DNA from 3 places in the Streptomyces sp. JNUCC 63 genome. Region 1 is predicted to be linked to each of the others. Evidence: riboswitches for the same ligand, from Rfam matches in the RefSeq annotation. Region 1 holds a riboswitch; each other region holds the start of a gene.
What was found. A riboswitch is a leader RNA that binds a small molecule or an ion and turns the genes downstream of it on or off. The one in region 1 is predicted to bind glycine.

Region 1 (4,387 bases):
TGTAGCGCACGCTCGTCGGGAAGAGTTCCGGCAGGAGCGCGCCCATCGGGCCGAAGGTCATGCCCATCAGCGTGAAGCCGAGCACCAGCCACAGCACCACGCCGAGCGTGCCCATGCCGATCAGCGGTACCCACACCAGCCCGAAGACCAGGATCGTGGCGGTGACCCAGATCAGGGTGGCGCGACGACCGTACTTGTCGGCGAGCGGGCCGGAGATCAGGGTGAACGCGGCGAAGAACAGCACGCCGAAGATCATCATCACTACGAAGGTGGTGTAGCTGTACCCCAGGCCGGGCACCGCGGTGTCCTTCGGGGCACGGCCGTAGCTCAGCGAGAACGTGGTCATCAGATAGAAGAGCACGTACGTCGCGAGCATGAAGAAGGTGCCGAGGATCAGCTGCTTCCAGTGGTTGCGGAAGACGGTGGCCAGCGGCAGCTTCCGCACCAGTCCGGCCTCGCGGGTCTTGGCGAAGACCGTCGACTCGACGAGGCGCATCCGCACCCACAGGCCGATCGCGACCATCACGGCGGAGAACAGGAACGGCACGCGCCAGCCCCAGCTCAGGAAGGCCTCGGAGGGCTGCGACGGGTCGGCGCCCGCCGTGGACGGCTGCAGCGCGCCGATGATCAGGAAGAGCCCGTTGCCGATGATGAAGCCGAGCGGGGCTCCCAGCTGCGGGAACGTGCCGTAGAGGGCGCGCTTGTCGCTGGGGGCGTTCTCGGTGGCGACCAGGGCGGCGCCGCTCCACTCGCCGCCGAGTGCGAAGCCCTGCGCGAGCCGCATCAGCACCAGCAGCGCGGTGGCGATCCAGCCGGCCTGCGCGTAGGTGGGCAGCACGCCGATGAGGAAGGTGGCGATGCCCATGGTGAGAAGTGAGGCCACCAGCGTGCCCTTGCGGCCGATCCGGTCGCCGAGGTGTCCGAAGACGACGGCGCCGATCGGGCGGGCGACCATCGCGGCGCCGAACACCGCGAAGGACGACAGCAGCGCCGTGGTCGGGTCGCTGTTCGGGAAGAAGAGCGCGGGGAAGACCAGGACGGCGGCGGTCGCGTAGATGTAGAAGTCGTAGAACTCGATCGTCGTGCCGATGAGGCTCGCGATGAGGACGCGGGACCGCGAGTTGACGGGTGCCTGGGCTGGGCCGGTGGTTGGTGCGGGCATTTCTTGGTCTTTCGCACGAGGGCAAAGAACGGCCGTCGGCGGTACGGGCCGACGGCCCGCACGACGGCACGCGTTTCCCTTCGAGAAACGGCTGCGCGAACGGTGCGGGCATGGTAACGATGTCAAGAATCTCATTTACCAGTCGCCTCATATCAAGATGTGAGACGCGTCCGGGCTGCCGGGTGTCCTGGGAACATGCCGGCGAACGGTCCGGCGCGGACCGGGACCGGGTCACCCGCGCGCTGATGGACCTGGACGACTCCCCCCGAAACCGTCGGCGACGCACTGCAGGCCGCCGCCGCGGTCTTCCCCTTCGTCTACTGCTCGTTCTCTTCGGCACGCTACCGGCGCGCCGTGCCGCCCGTATGCCGGCCGTGTTCTCCCGGTGCACCTGGCTGCGTTCCGGAGCCGGGGGTCCGGCGACCTGATCGACGACGAGATCACCCTCGGCTGGTGGACCGGCCCGGACGGCACCGGCGGCGAGCAGATCTCGCTGCACGTCCACGACTACGAGGCTTGCGCCAGCACCCCGAGCGCGGACCTGACGCCCTATGACTCCCAGTACGAGGGCTACATGGGCAACTACGGCAACACGCTGGACCACCGGTACCGGCCTGTCTCAGTCGTGGTGTGGCCACGCGGGCGGACCTTCGCGGCGCGAGGCCGTTCATGATCGCGGTCGTGGTGACCCTGCGTGGTTCCGGCACGGAAAGCGATCAAGAACCACGATGAGGACATACGCCTTGAGCTGCACAAACGCCATCCCTTGAAGGCGAGTGCCGTACCACTCGAAACTACTCGAAAGCAACGTCCAGCATTCGGCCGGTCCCTTGACCGGTCGCTGATGTGGTCCTAGTCTCACCGCACATCGCCGTTCACCCCGCAGCGGGAGAGTACCGAGTCAGCCAGACCCGGGCGCCGAAGGAGCAACACCTCCCCGGAAACTCTCAGGCACCCCTACCGCTCGGGCAGGCGACTCTGGAAAGCAGGCGCTCACGCGCCTCGCCCACGGTGCAAGCCGCGCTCCGCGCGGTGAAGCTCTCAGGCCCATGACAGAGGGGGAGGCTCACTCGGCCGCACGGGCACCGCCCGTGCTCGACACTCGAGGAGCCCCCGATGGCTGTCCCGCTGCCTCCCCCCTTACCGCCGCCCGTCTGCCGACTTCCGGGCTGATTTTCGGCTTTCCGCGTGGGCGTGTTCAGCGTGTCCGGCACCGTTCCGGTCGGCTGCCGCATGTCCGCGCACAGGATCATCCTGCCCGTTCGTCGCCTGTGCGCGCGGTCACTTTCCGAGACACCCCTATCGCGTGCCCGCACGCGTCTTGAGATCCATGAGGTTTGCTCCCTGATGTCTGAAAGCAGTGACACCGGCCTGACCACCTTGCCGGTGTCCGGATCGACGCCCCCGCCCGGGGGCGAGCAGCATCTTTCCCGGCAGTTGTCCAACCGGCACATCCAGCTCATCGCGATCGGTGGTGCGATCGGAACCGGCCTGTTCATGGGGTCGGGCAAGACGATCTCGCTGGCCGGCCCCTCGGTGATCTTTGTCTACATGATCATCGGCGTGATGCTGTTCTTCGTGATGCGGGCGATGGGCGAGCTGCTGCTGTCCAACCTGCGCTACAAGTCCTTCGCCGACTTCGCGGCCGACCTGCTCGGCCCGTGGGCCGGCTTCTTCACCGGCTGGACCTACTGGTTCTGTTGGATCGTCACCGGCATCGCCGACGTCATCGCGATCTCCGGATACGTGTCGTACTGGTGGCACGGCCTTGCGCTGTGGATACCGGCGCTGGCCGCGGTCGTCGTGCTGATCGTCCTGAACCTGCCCACCGTGAAGGCGTTCGGCGAGACCGAGTTCTGGTTCGCACTGATCAAGATCGTCGCGATCGTGGCGCTGATCGTCGTCGGGCTCGGCATGGTGTTCAACCACTTCCAGGCGCCCGGGGGCGCCGCCGCAGGCTTCTCCAACCTCTGGAACGACGGCGGCTTCTTCCCCACCGGTCCCATGGGATTCGTCGCGGGTTTCCAGATCGCGACCTTCGCCTTCGTCGGCATCGAACTGGTCGGCACCACCGCGGCCGAGACCAAGAACCCGGAACGGAACCTGCCCAAGGCGATCAACTCGATCCCGGTGCGTGTGATGCTGTTCTACGTGGTCGCGCTGGTCGTGATCATGTCGGTCACGCCCTGGCGCGAGATCAGCGCGGACCGCAGCCCGTTCGTCGTGATGTTCACCCTCGCCGGCCTCGGGGTCGCCGCCTCGGTGATCAACTTCGTCGTGCTGACCTCGGCCGCCTCGTCAGCGAACTCGGGCATCTACTCCACCTCACGGATGGTCTACGGGCTGGCCCAGGAGGGCGACGCCCCGGCGCGATTCGGCCGACTCACCTCCAGGAAAGTCCCGGCCAACGCCCTGTTCCTGTCCGGGGTGTTCCTGCTCGCCGGTGTGGTCATGCTCGCCACGGACAACTCGATCATCGAGGCATTCACCTTGGTGACCACCGTCTCCGCCGTGCTGTTCATGTTCGTCTGGTCGATCATCCTGATCAGCTACATCGTGTACCGCAAGCGCCGTCCGCACCTGCACGAGGCATCGACGTTCAAGATGCCCGGCGGCATCGCCATGTGCTACGTCGTGCTCGCGTTCTTCGCGTTCCTCATCTGGGCACTGACCCAGAAGTCCGACACGCTGCAGGCGCTTCTGGCGACCCCGGTGTGGTTCGTCGTCCTCGGCATCGCATGGGCAGTGCTCCGCCGTCGCCCCCGCCGTCTGGCCCATGAGGCTGCCGTCCGCTCCGAAACCGAAGCCGAGCATCAGGACTGACATCGCGGCCACCGAATCCATGGACCGGCACTGAAAGCGAGCGGCGTTCCCGTCTGCTGGGAACGCCGCTCGCTTTCGGGTGTGCGGAAATGTGACCGCCCCACGCGGCAACGGGGTGTACCGGCTGTGCGGGGTGGTCAGGACCGTGACCGGCTCGGCGAACGTCACCGCCGGGCAGGCGGTGTTCTCGCAGCGGAAGCGGCGTACGCACAACTCGATCACGCCGCCGAGACCGCCCGCGGACCCGGCTTGCCGTCATCGCGGTTCTGCCCGAGCAGACCGCCGCGCACGGCATCGAGGTCAAGCCGACCACGGTGACCGCCCGGCCCCGCCCCCGTCCCAGTGAGACCCGGGCCAAGGCCACCGCCCGGCACACGGCCGACCACATCCGCCGGCGGCTGC
Region 2 (4,387 bases), 1.2 Mb from region 1:
CGGGTTGTCGTCCGCGGGCCACTCGCCGGAGGCGACCTTCTCGATCTCGACGCGGATCGCGATCATCGCCTCGCAGAACCGGTCCAGCTCGGCCAGGTCCTCGGACTCGGTGGGCTCGATCATGAGCGTGCCGGCCACCGGGAAGGACATCGTCGGCGCGTGGAAACCGTAGTCGATCAGCCGCTTGGCGATGTCGTCCACGGTCACGCCGGTCGCCTTGGTCAGCGGCCGCAGGTCGATGATGCACTCGTGCGCGACCAGGCCGCCGGGGCCGGTGTAGAGCACCGGGTAGTGCGGCTCGAGGCGCTTGGCGACGTAGTTGGCGGACAGGACGGCCACCTGCGTGGCCCGCTTGAGGCCCTCGCCGCCCATCAGACGGACGTACGCCCAGGAGATGGGCAGGATGCCCGCCGAGCCCCACGGGGCGGCCGAGACCGGGCCGACCCCGGTCTCGGGACCGGCCTCGGGCTGCAGCGGGTGGTTGGGCAGGTACGGCGCCAGGTGGGAGCGTACGGCCACCGGGCCGACGCCCGGACCGCCGCCGCCGTGCGGGATGCAGAACGTCTTGTGCAGGTTCAGGTGGGAGACGTCGCCGCCGAAGTGGCCCGGCTTGGCGAGGCCGACCAGCGCGTTGAGGTTGGCGCCGTCGACGTACACCTGGCCGCCGGCCTCGTGGACCTGCGCGCAGATGTCGGCGACGTGCTCCTCGAACACGCCGTGCGTGGACGGGTAGGTGATCATCAGCACCGCGAGCTCGTCACGGTACTGCTCGATCTTCGCCCGCAGGTCCTCGACGTCGATCTCACCGTCCTCGGCGGTCCTGACGACGACGACCTTCATGCCGGCCATCACGGCGCTGGCGGCGTTGGTGCCGTGCGCGGAGGACGGGATGAGGCAGACCGTGCGCTGCTCGTCGCCGCCTGCACGGTGGTATCCGCGCACGGCGAGCAGACCGGCCAGCTCGCCCTGGGAGCCGGCGTTCGGCTGCAGGGAGACCTTGTCGTAGCCGGTGACCTCGGCGAGACGGTCCTCCAGCTCCCGGATGAGCGTGAGGTAGCCCTGCGCCTGCTCGGCGGGCGCGAAGGGGTGCAGTCCGCCGAACTCCGGCCAGGTGATCGGCTCCATCTCCGTGGTCGCGTTGAGCTTCATGGTGCAGGAGCCCAGCGGGATCATGCCGCGGTCGAGCGCGTAGTCGCGGTCGGCGAGCCGGCGCAGGTAGCGCAGCATCGCGGTCTCGGAGCGGTGCTGGTGGAAGACGGGATGGGTGAGGTAGTCGTCGGTGCGCAGCAGCGCCTCGGGCAGCGCCTCCTCGGCCGCGGCGTCCAGCGCCTCGATGTCGCCCTCGACGCCGAAGGCGGTCCACACGGCGCTCAGCTGCTCCCGCACGGTGGTCTCGTCGCAGGCGATCGAGACGTGGTCGGCGTCGACGAGGCGCAGGTTGACGCCGCCCTCGCGCGCGGCGGCGACGACCTCGGCGGCCCGCCCCTCGGCCTTGACGGTCAGCGTGTCGAAGTAGGCGCCGTGGACGAGTTCGGCACCGCCGGCCTTGAGTCCCTCGGCGAGGACCGTGGCGTAGCGGTGGGTGCGCCGGGCGATGCCCTTCAGGCCCTCGGGGCCGTGGTGGACGGCGTACATGCCGGCCATGACGGCGAGCAGCACCTGGGCGGTGCAGATGTTGCTGGTGGCCTTCTCCCGGCGGATGTGCTGCTCACGGGTCTGCAGGGCGAGGCGGTAGGCCTTGTCGCCGTCGGCGTCGACGGAGACGCCGACCAGGCGGCCGGGCAGGCTGCGGGCGAACTTCTCGTGCACCGCCATGTAGCCGGCGTGCGGGCCGCCGAAGCCCATCGGCACGCCGAAGCGCTGGGTCGTGCCGACCGCGATGTCCGCGCCCAGCTCGCCCGGCGACTTCAGCAGCGTGAGGGCGAGCAGGTCGGCGGCGACGGTGACCAGGGCGCCCAGTTCGTGTGCCTGGTCGATGACGGGCTTCAGGTCGCGTACGGCACCGGAGGCGCCCGGGTACTGCAGGAGTACGCCGTTGATCTCGCGTTCGGCGATGTCCGCCGGGATGCCCTCGGTCAGGTCGGCGACGACGACCTCGACGCCGGTCGGCTCGGCGCGGGTCTGGATGACGGCGATGGTCTGCGGCAGCGCGTCCGCGTCGACCAGGAACAGGCCCTTCTTGTTCTTGCCCATGCGCAGGGACAGCGCCATGGCCTCGGCGGCGGCGGTGCCCTCGTCCAGCAGGGAGGCGCCGGAGGTCGGCAGGCCGGTGAGGTCGGCGACCATGGTCTGGAAGTTCAGCAGCGCCTCGAGGCGGCCCTGGGAGATCTCCGGCTGGTACGGGGTGTAGGCGGTGTACCAGGCCGGGTTCTCCATGACGTTGCGCAGGATGACCGGCGGGGTGAAGGTGCCGTAGTAGCCGAGTCCGATCATCGAGCCGAGGACCTGGTTGCGGCCGGCCAGCGAGCGCAGCTCGGCCAGCACCTCGGCCTCGGTGCGGGCGCCCGGCAGGTCGAGCGCGTCGGTGTTCTTGATGACATCGGGCACCGCGGCGGCCGTGAGCTCGTCGAGCGAGCCGTAGCCGACCTGCGCGAGCATCTTGGCCCGCGCCTCCTGGTCGGGCCCGATGTGGCGCTGCTCGAAGGGGATGCCCTGTTCGAGCGCGGAGAGTGGAATGCGCTGGGCGGTCATTGCGGAGGCCTCCTGGTCTGACACGACCTTCGAGGGACACCACGGCACGGGTGCCCCGACGGCCTCCCCCTCTGTCATCTCAACCTGAGAGCTTCACCGGGCCGCCCGCGGGCTCCCGGTTTTCACCGTCGGTGAGAGCGGACACCGTCGACACCCGCTCTGCTTTCCAGAGTGACCTCGTCCGTGCGGTACGTGGGCCTGAGAGATTCCGGGGAGGATTTGCTCCTTCGGCGCCTCCGGTGGTGCCGGAGAGCTCTCCCGCACGGGGTCAGCAGCCGTTGCCAGCGTACCAGCGGGGCGGGCGCCGGGGCCTTCGAGTGGCCGTCGTGCTGATTGTGCTCTTTCGTAGTGCTTACGGATGAGCTGCGACCATGTGGAGGGACCGTGCAGACCGAGATCGATCCGCGCAACCTGATCGGCCGCAAGGCGTTCGATCGCAATGGCCACAAGATCGGCACGGTGGACGAGGTCTACCTCGACGACGCGACCGGTGTCCCGGAGTGGGCGGCCATACGCACCGGCCTGTTCTCCCGGGACGCCTTCGTGCCCCTGGAGCCCAGCGAGCTGGTCGAGGGCACTCTGCGAGTCCCCTTCGACCGCTCCCTGGTCAAGGAGGCCCCCGACTTCGGCGTGGGCCGCCATCTCTCCCCCGCGCAGGAACTGCAGCTCTACCACCACTACGGCCTGGACGTCGCCCCTCCCCCCTCCTTCCCGGACCGCGACTTCGGCAACCTGGCGGGCTCCGGCTCGGGCCCGGACGAGACCTGACACCCGAGCCGCGTCAGCCCCCTTTGACGGCAGCCTCCGAGGACACGTGACCGCCTGCCCCGTCCCCCGGCCCCGACAGCGCCGTGCCCCTGGGTCCGGGGGGTATGCGGTGCACCAGAGGGAGAGGATCCGCCGGTTCCAGGTCCGGGTCGTCGGTGGGGAAGGTCCGTATCCGGCCCGGCGGGGAGCCGGGGGTCTCGAAGCGGACGGTGACGCGGCCGAGGCCGCTGCCCTGGACCCAGCCGTGGCCGTACTCGGCGTGCCGTACGTCGTGGCCGGAGGGCCAGCGCCGCTCGGCGGGGGCCGGCTGGTCCGCTACCGGCTCCTGCCCCGGCTCTTCGACGGGGCTCTCGGCCTCCGCGCCCGCCGCCTGGGCGAACAGGTCCTCCTGGGTGTAGTCGGCGAGCCCGGACACGCCCACGCCGAGCAGCCGTACGCCGCCCGTGGTGTCCACGGAGTCCAGCAGCCGGGCAGCCGCCTCCCGCACCACCGCGGGGTCGTCCGTGGGCCCGCGCAGGGTCTCGGACCGGGTCAGGGTGGAGAAGTCGTAGCGGCGCACCTTCAGCACGATGGTGCGCCCCGACAGCCCGGCCGCGCGCAGCCGCCGTACGCACCGGTCGGCGAGCCGCCGCACCTCCATGCCCACCCGGGTCCGGTCGTGGATGTCCACGTCGTAGGTGTCCTCGACCGACACCGACTTGGCCTCGCGCTCGGCGACGACGGGCCGCTCGTCGTGGGCCAGCGCCATGGCGTACAGCGCGTGGCCGTGCGCCTTGCCGAGCAGCCGTACGAGCTCGTCCTCACCCGCTTCGGCGAGCTCGTCGACGGTGTGGATCCCGGCCCGCCGCAGATGGTCGCCCGTCGCCGGCCCGACGCCCGGCAGGGTCCGCACGGACATGGGTCCGAGCAGGGCCCGCTCGGTGCCGGG
Region 3 (4,387 bases), 5.4 Mb from region 1:
AGGGCGTCCAGGGGGCGGGCCAGCAGGTCGCCCTCCTGGTGGGACAGTTCGACGCCTATGAACATGACCGGGTCGGCCGTCTCGATGGCGGCCAGGCAGCGGCGGGCGGTGCTGACCACTCCTGCTTCGGCGAACTCGGCGGAGGCGGCGGAGAGGAAGTCCACCGGGTCGTCCTGCCAGTCGGGTTCGAAGAGGCGGACGCGGCCGCCGCTCGCCGGGCCGTCCAGTGGGGTGCGGCCCGCCCGGCACAGCTCGGCCACGGCCGGCGGCGGCAGCGGGATGCCGACCATGCCGTCCGGGTTGACGGCGATGCCGACCTGCGGGGGCAGTCCGCGCGCGAACTCGACGGCGGGCGCGATGGTGTACGCCATGTGCGAGCCGACGACCCGACGGAGCTGTTCCTCGGAGCTGAAGACCGGCACGTACGCCTGGCCGTCGACCTCCAGCGTGGGCAGGTCGAGCGGCCCGCTGTGCGGGCCGCCGCCGTTGGGCAGGGGAACCCAGAGGAAGCTGCGGCCGAGGACCTCGATGATCCGGCCGCCGGCCGACGGGACGCCGAGGGAGGCCGACAGCACCTCCTCCAGCTCGTTGCCGGGCCAACCGCCGTGCGGGTGGGGGTGCGCCTGTGCCGGGAAGTCCGGAGAAGAGTCCGCGGAGAAGTCCGCCGGGAAGTCCATCTGCTACCGCCTGCTGGGAACCACTGTGGTGACCGGAAGGCTATCGGGTACAGGGACGAACTCGATCCGCCGCAGGACCGCCGCGGCCTCGCGGTCCAGCAGGACCGCCGAGCCGCAGCCCTTCGGCGTCTCGCCCCGCCGCAGCGCGCGCAGCAGGCGGGCCACTGCCCGGCGGTGGCGCCGGAAGGCGTACGGCGAGACGCCGCGGCCGCGTTCCCGCTGGCCCGCCAGGGCGGTGCCGGGGGCGACGTCCAGCAGGAGCAGGTGCAGGGTGCCGCCACGGCGACGGGCGGCGCGGGCCAGCCAGGCGCGGACCCAGGGCTGTGTGCCGCAGTCGTGGACCACGACCGGGTCGCCGGAGCGCAGGACGCGGCGCAGGCCTGCGTAGTGGGCGAGGCGGATCAGGGGGCGGTAGAGGGCGTAGGGCAGGTACGGCGCCAGACGGGCGTCCCAGCGGTCGCGGGTGTCCTGGGAGTCGATCCGCGCGCCGCGCACCGCACGCCGCATCAACGTCGACTTGCCACCGCCGGGCAGCCCGGTGACGACGACCAGGTCCCCCGGCCCGAACCACAGCACGCGCACGCCACGTCCGCCCCCTCCACGCAAGTCACGAACGGCGGGCGGGGACCGCCGCGGCCGGGAGCGGGTCTCCTCGGGCACCGCGACGACCTGTCCGGGCTTCGGGAGGGGCCGCGCGGGCTTCGGCTCGGCGAGCGCCCGCCCCGGCAGCGGGGCGTGCTCCTCGGGTGCGGCGAGGGGCTGGGGCGTCGTGTGTGCCGTAGGCCTGTTCACCGTCGTCGTCCTCCCCAGGGGTGGTCATGGTCCGTCTCCCCGCCGAGCGTAAAGAGAAGGTAATGGACGAGCCTCGCGTTTCCGTGCGCGTACTGCCACAGGCCCGTCACAGATGTGGTCCTGCCGCGAGCGGGCCGGGCGTGCAATGATGGGCGCGGCAACTGCATACCGGCCGCTTGAATCCGCGCGGGAGAGCCCCCAGCCGTGTCGCTGGGGCGCCGAAGGAGCAAGTCCCTCCCTTGAATCTCTCAGGCACCGTTACCGCGCGGGCGAGGCACATCTGAAAAGCGGGCCGCTGACGCAGTGGCTCCACCCAAGGTGCAAGCCGTGACCGTCCGTCCGACGGCGGTCGTGGCGAACCTCTCAGGTTCCGATGACAGATGGGGAGGACATGAGATCCGTCCTCGCCCGTCCTGCCTTGGAGACCGACCGATGAGCAGTACCGAACCCCATCGACTCCGCCATACCGCGCTCGATGCGCTGCACCGCTCGCTCGGCGCGACGATGACCGACTTCGCCGGCTGGGACATGCCGCTGCGCTACGGCTCCGAGCGCGACGAGCACGTCGCCGTGCGCACCAGGGCCGGTCTCTTCGACCTCTCCCACATGGGCGAGATCACCGTCACCGGCCCGCAGGCCGCCGCGCTGCTGAACCACGCCCTGGTCGGCAACATCGCCTCGATCGGCCTGGGCCGCGCCCGCTACACCATGATCTGCCGGGTCGACGGCGGCATCCTGGACGACCTGATCGTCTACCGGCCGGCCGAGACCGAGTACCTGGTCGTCGCCAACGCCTCCAACGCCCAGGCGGTCCTCGACGCGCTGACCGAGCGGGCGGCCGGCTTCGACGCCGAGGTCCGCGACGACCGGGACAACTACGCGCTGCTCGCCGTCCAGGGCCCCGAGTCCCTCGCCGTCCTGAAGTCCCTCACCGAGGCCGACCTCGACGGCCTGAAGTACTACTCCGCTCTGCCCGGCATCGTCGCGGGCGTCCCCGCGCTGATCGCCCGCACCGGGTACACCGGCGAGGACGGCTTCGAGCTGTTCGTGGCCCCGGGCGACGCGGAGAAGCTCTGGCAGGCGATCACCGAGGCCGGCGCCCCGGCCGGGCTTGTGCCGTGCGGCCTGTCCTGCCGGGACACGCTGCGCCTGGAGGCCGGCATGCCGCTGTACGGGCACGAGCTGTCGCTCGCGCTGACCCCGTTCGACGCGGGCCTCGGCCGGGTGGTCAAGTTCGACAAGGAGGGCGACTTCGTGGGGCGCGAGGCCCTGCTGGCCGCCGCCGAGCACGCCGCCGCCGAGCCGCCCCGGGTCCTCGTCGGCCTGGTCGCCGAGGGCCGCCGGGTCCCGCGCGCCGGGTACCCGGTCGTCGCCGGCGGCGAGGTGATCGGCGAGGTCACCTCCGGCGCCCCCTCCCCCACCCTGGGCAAGCCGATCGCCATGGCCTACGTCGACGCCTCGCACGCCGCCCCGGGCACGGCGGGTGTCGCGGTGGACATCCGGGGCAGTCACGAGCCGTACGAGGTCGTGGCGCTGCCCTTCTACCAGCGGCAGAAGTGACACCGGCGCAACCGGTCGGAGTGACGTGAGCCGCGTCATCCCTGGTCACGCACATCTTTAGCAGTCCCTCATTCACCAGCACTCCCCGCGTACAGGAGAATTCAGGCCATGAACAACCCCCAGCAGCTGCGCTACAGCAAGGAGCACGAGTGGGTGTCGCCCGTCGAGGACGGCGTCGCCACGATCGGCATCACGGAGTTCGCGGCCAACGCGCTCGGCGATGTCGTCTACGCCCAGCTCCCGGAGGTCGGCGACACGGTGGCCGCGGGCGAGACCTGCGGCGAGCTGGAGTCGACCAAGTCGGTGTCCGACCTGTACTCCCCGGTCAGCGGTGAGGTCACCGCGGTCAACGAGGACGTGGTGAGTGACCCGTCGCTGGTGAACTCCGCGCCCTTCGAGGGCGGCTGGCTGTTCAAGGTGCGCCTCGAGGGCGAGCCGGCCGACCTGCTCTCCGCCGACGAGTACGCCGCCCACACGGCCGGCTGAGGAGCGGAACGAAGCACATGACTGAACAGAAGAACGTTCTCGACACGCCCCTGCACGAGCTCGACCCGGACGTGGCCGCCGCGGTCGACGCCGAGCTGCACCGCCAGCAGTCCACCCTCGAGATGATCGCCTCGGAGAACTTCGCCCCGGTCGCGGTCATGGAGGCCCAGGGCTCGGTCCTCACCAACAAGTACGCCGAGGGCTACCCGGGCCGCCGCTACTACGGCGGCTGCGAGCACGTGGACGTGGTCGAGCAGATCGCCATCGACCGCATCAAGGCGCTGTTCGGCGCCGAGCACGCCAACGTGCAGCCGCACTCCGGTGCCCAGGCCAACGCGGCCGCGATGTTCGCGCTGCTCAAGCCCGGCGACACGATCATGGGTCTGAACCTCGCGCACGGCGGGCACCTGACCCACGGCATGAAGATCAACTTCTCCGGCAAGCTCTACAACGTCGTCCCCTACCACGTGGGCGAGGACGGCCTGGTCGACATGGCCGAGGTGGAGAAGCTGGCCAAGGAGTCCAAGCCGAAGCTGATCGTGGCCGGCTGGTCGGCGTACCCCCGGCAGCTGGACTTCGCCGCGTTCCGCCGGATCGCGGACGAGGTCGGCGCGTACCTCATGGTCGACATGGCGCACTTCGCCGGCCTGGTCGCCGCGGGCCTGCACCCGAACCCCGTCCCGCACGCGCACGTGGTCACCACCACCACCCACAAGACGCTGGGCGGTCCGCGCGGCGGCGTGATCCTGTCGACGGCCGAGCTGGCCAAGAAGATCAACTCCGCGGTCTTCCCCGGTCAGCAGGGCGGTCCGCTGGAGCACGTGATCGCCGCCAAGGCGGTGTCCTTCAAGGTCGCGGCGAGCGAGGAGTTC

Region 2: linked by a shared signal. The riboswitch ahead of gcvP (aminomethyl-transferring glycine dehydrogenase) and the one ahead of cycA (D-serine/D-alanine/glycine transporter) in region 1 are both predicted to bind glycine.
Region 3: linked by a shared signal. The riboswitch ahead of gcvT (glycine cleavage system aminomethyltransferase GcvT) and the one ahead of cycA (D-serine/D-alanine/glycine transporter) in region 1 are both predicted to bind glycine.

Annotation. Positions count from the first base shown of each region.
Region 1 covers NZ_CM135963.1:7,877,644-7,882,030, reverse strand. The annotation lists gene ACX25U_RS36570 (MFS transporter) at 1-1,162, opposite strand, end outside; gene ACX25U_RS36565 (hypothetical protein) at 1,548-1,835, shown strand; glycine riboswitch at 2,038-2,135, shown strand; glycine riboswitch at 2,136-2,225, shown strand; gene cycA (D-serine/D-alanine/glycine transporter) at 2,510-3,985, shown strand.
Region 2 covers NZ_CM135963.1:6,630,035-6,634,421, reverse strand. The annotation lists gene gcvP (aminomethyl-transferring glycine dehydrogenase) at 1-2,691, opposite strand, end outside; glycine riboswitch at 2,868-2,962, opposite strand; gene ACX25U_RS30530 (PRC-barrel domain-containing protein) at 3,076-3,459, shown strand; gene ACX25U_RS30525 (DNA polymerase IV) at 3,473-4,387, opposite strand, start outside.
Region 3 covers NZ_CM135963.1:2,431,867-2,436,253, forward strand. The annotation lists gene ACX25U_RS10900 (enhanced serine sensitivity protein SseB) at 1-677, opposite strand, end outside; gene ACX25U_RS10905 (AAA family ATPase) at 681-1,469, opposite strand; glycine riboswitch at 1,647-1,743, shown strand; glycine riboswitch at 1,744-1,859, shown strand; gene gcvT (glycine cleavage system aminomethyltransferase GcvT) at 1,902-3,029, shown strand; gene gcvH (glycine cleavage system protein GcvH) at 3,138-3,515, shown strand; gene glyA (serine hydroxymethyltransferase) at 3,533-4,387, shown strand, end outside.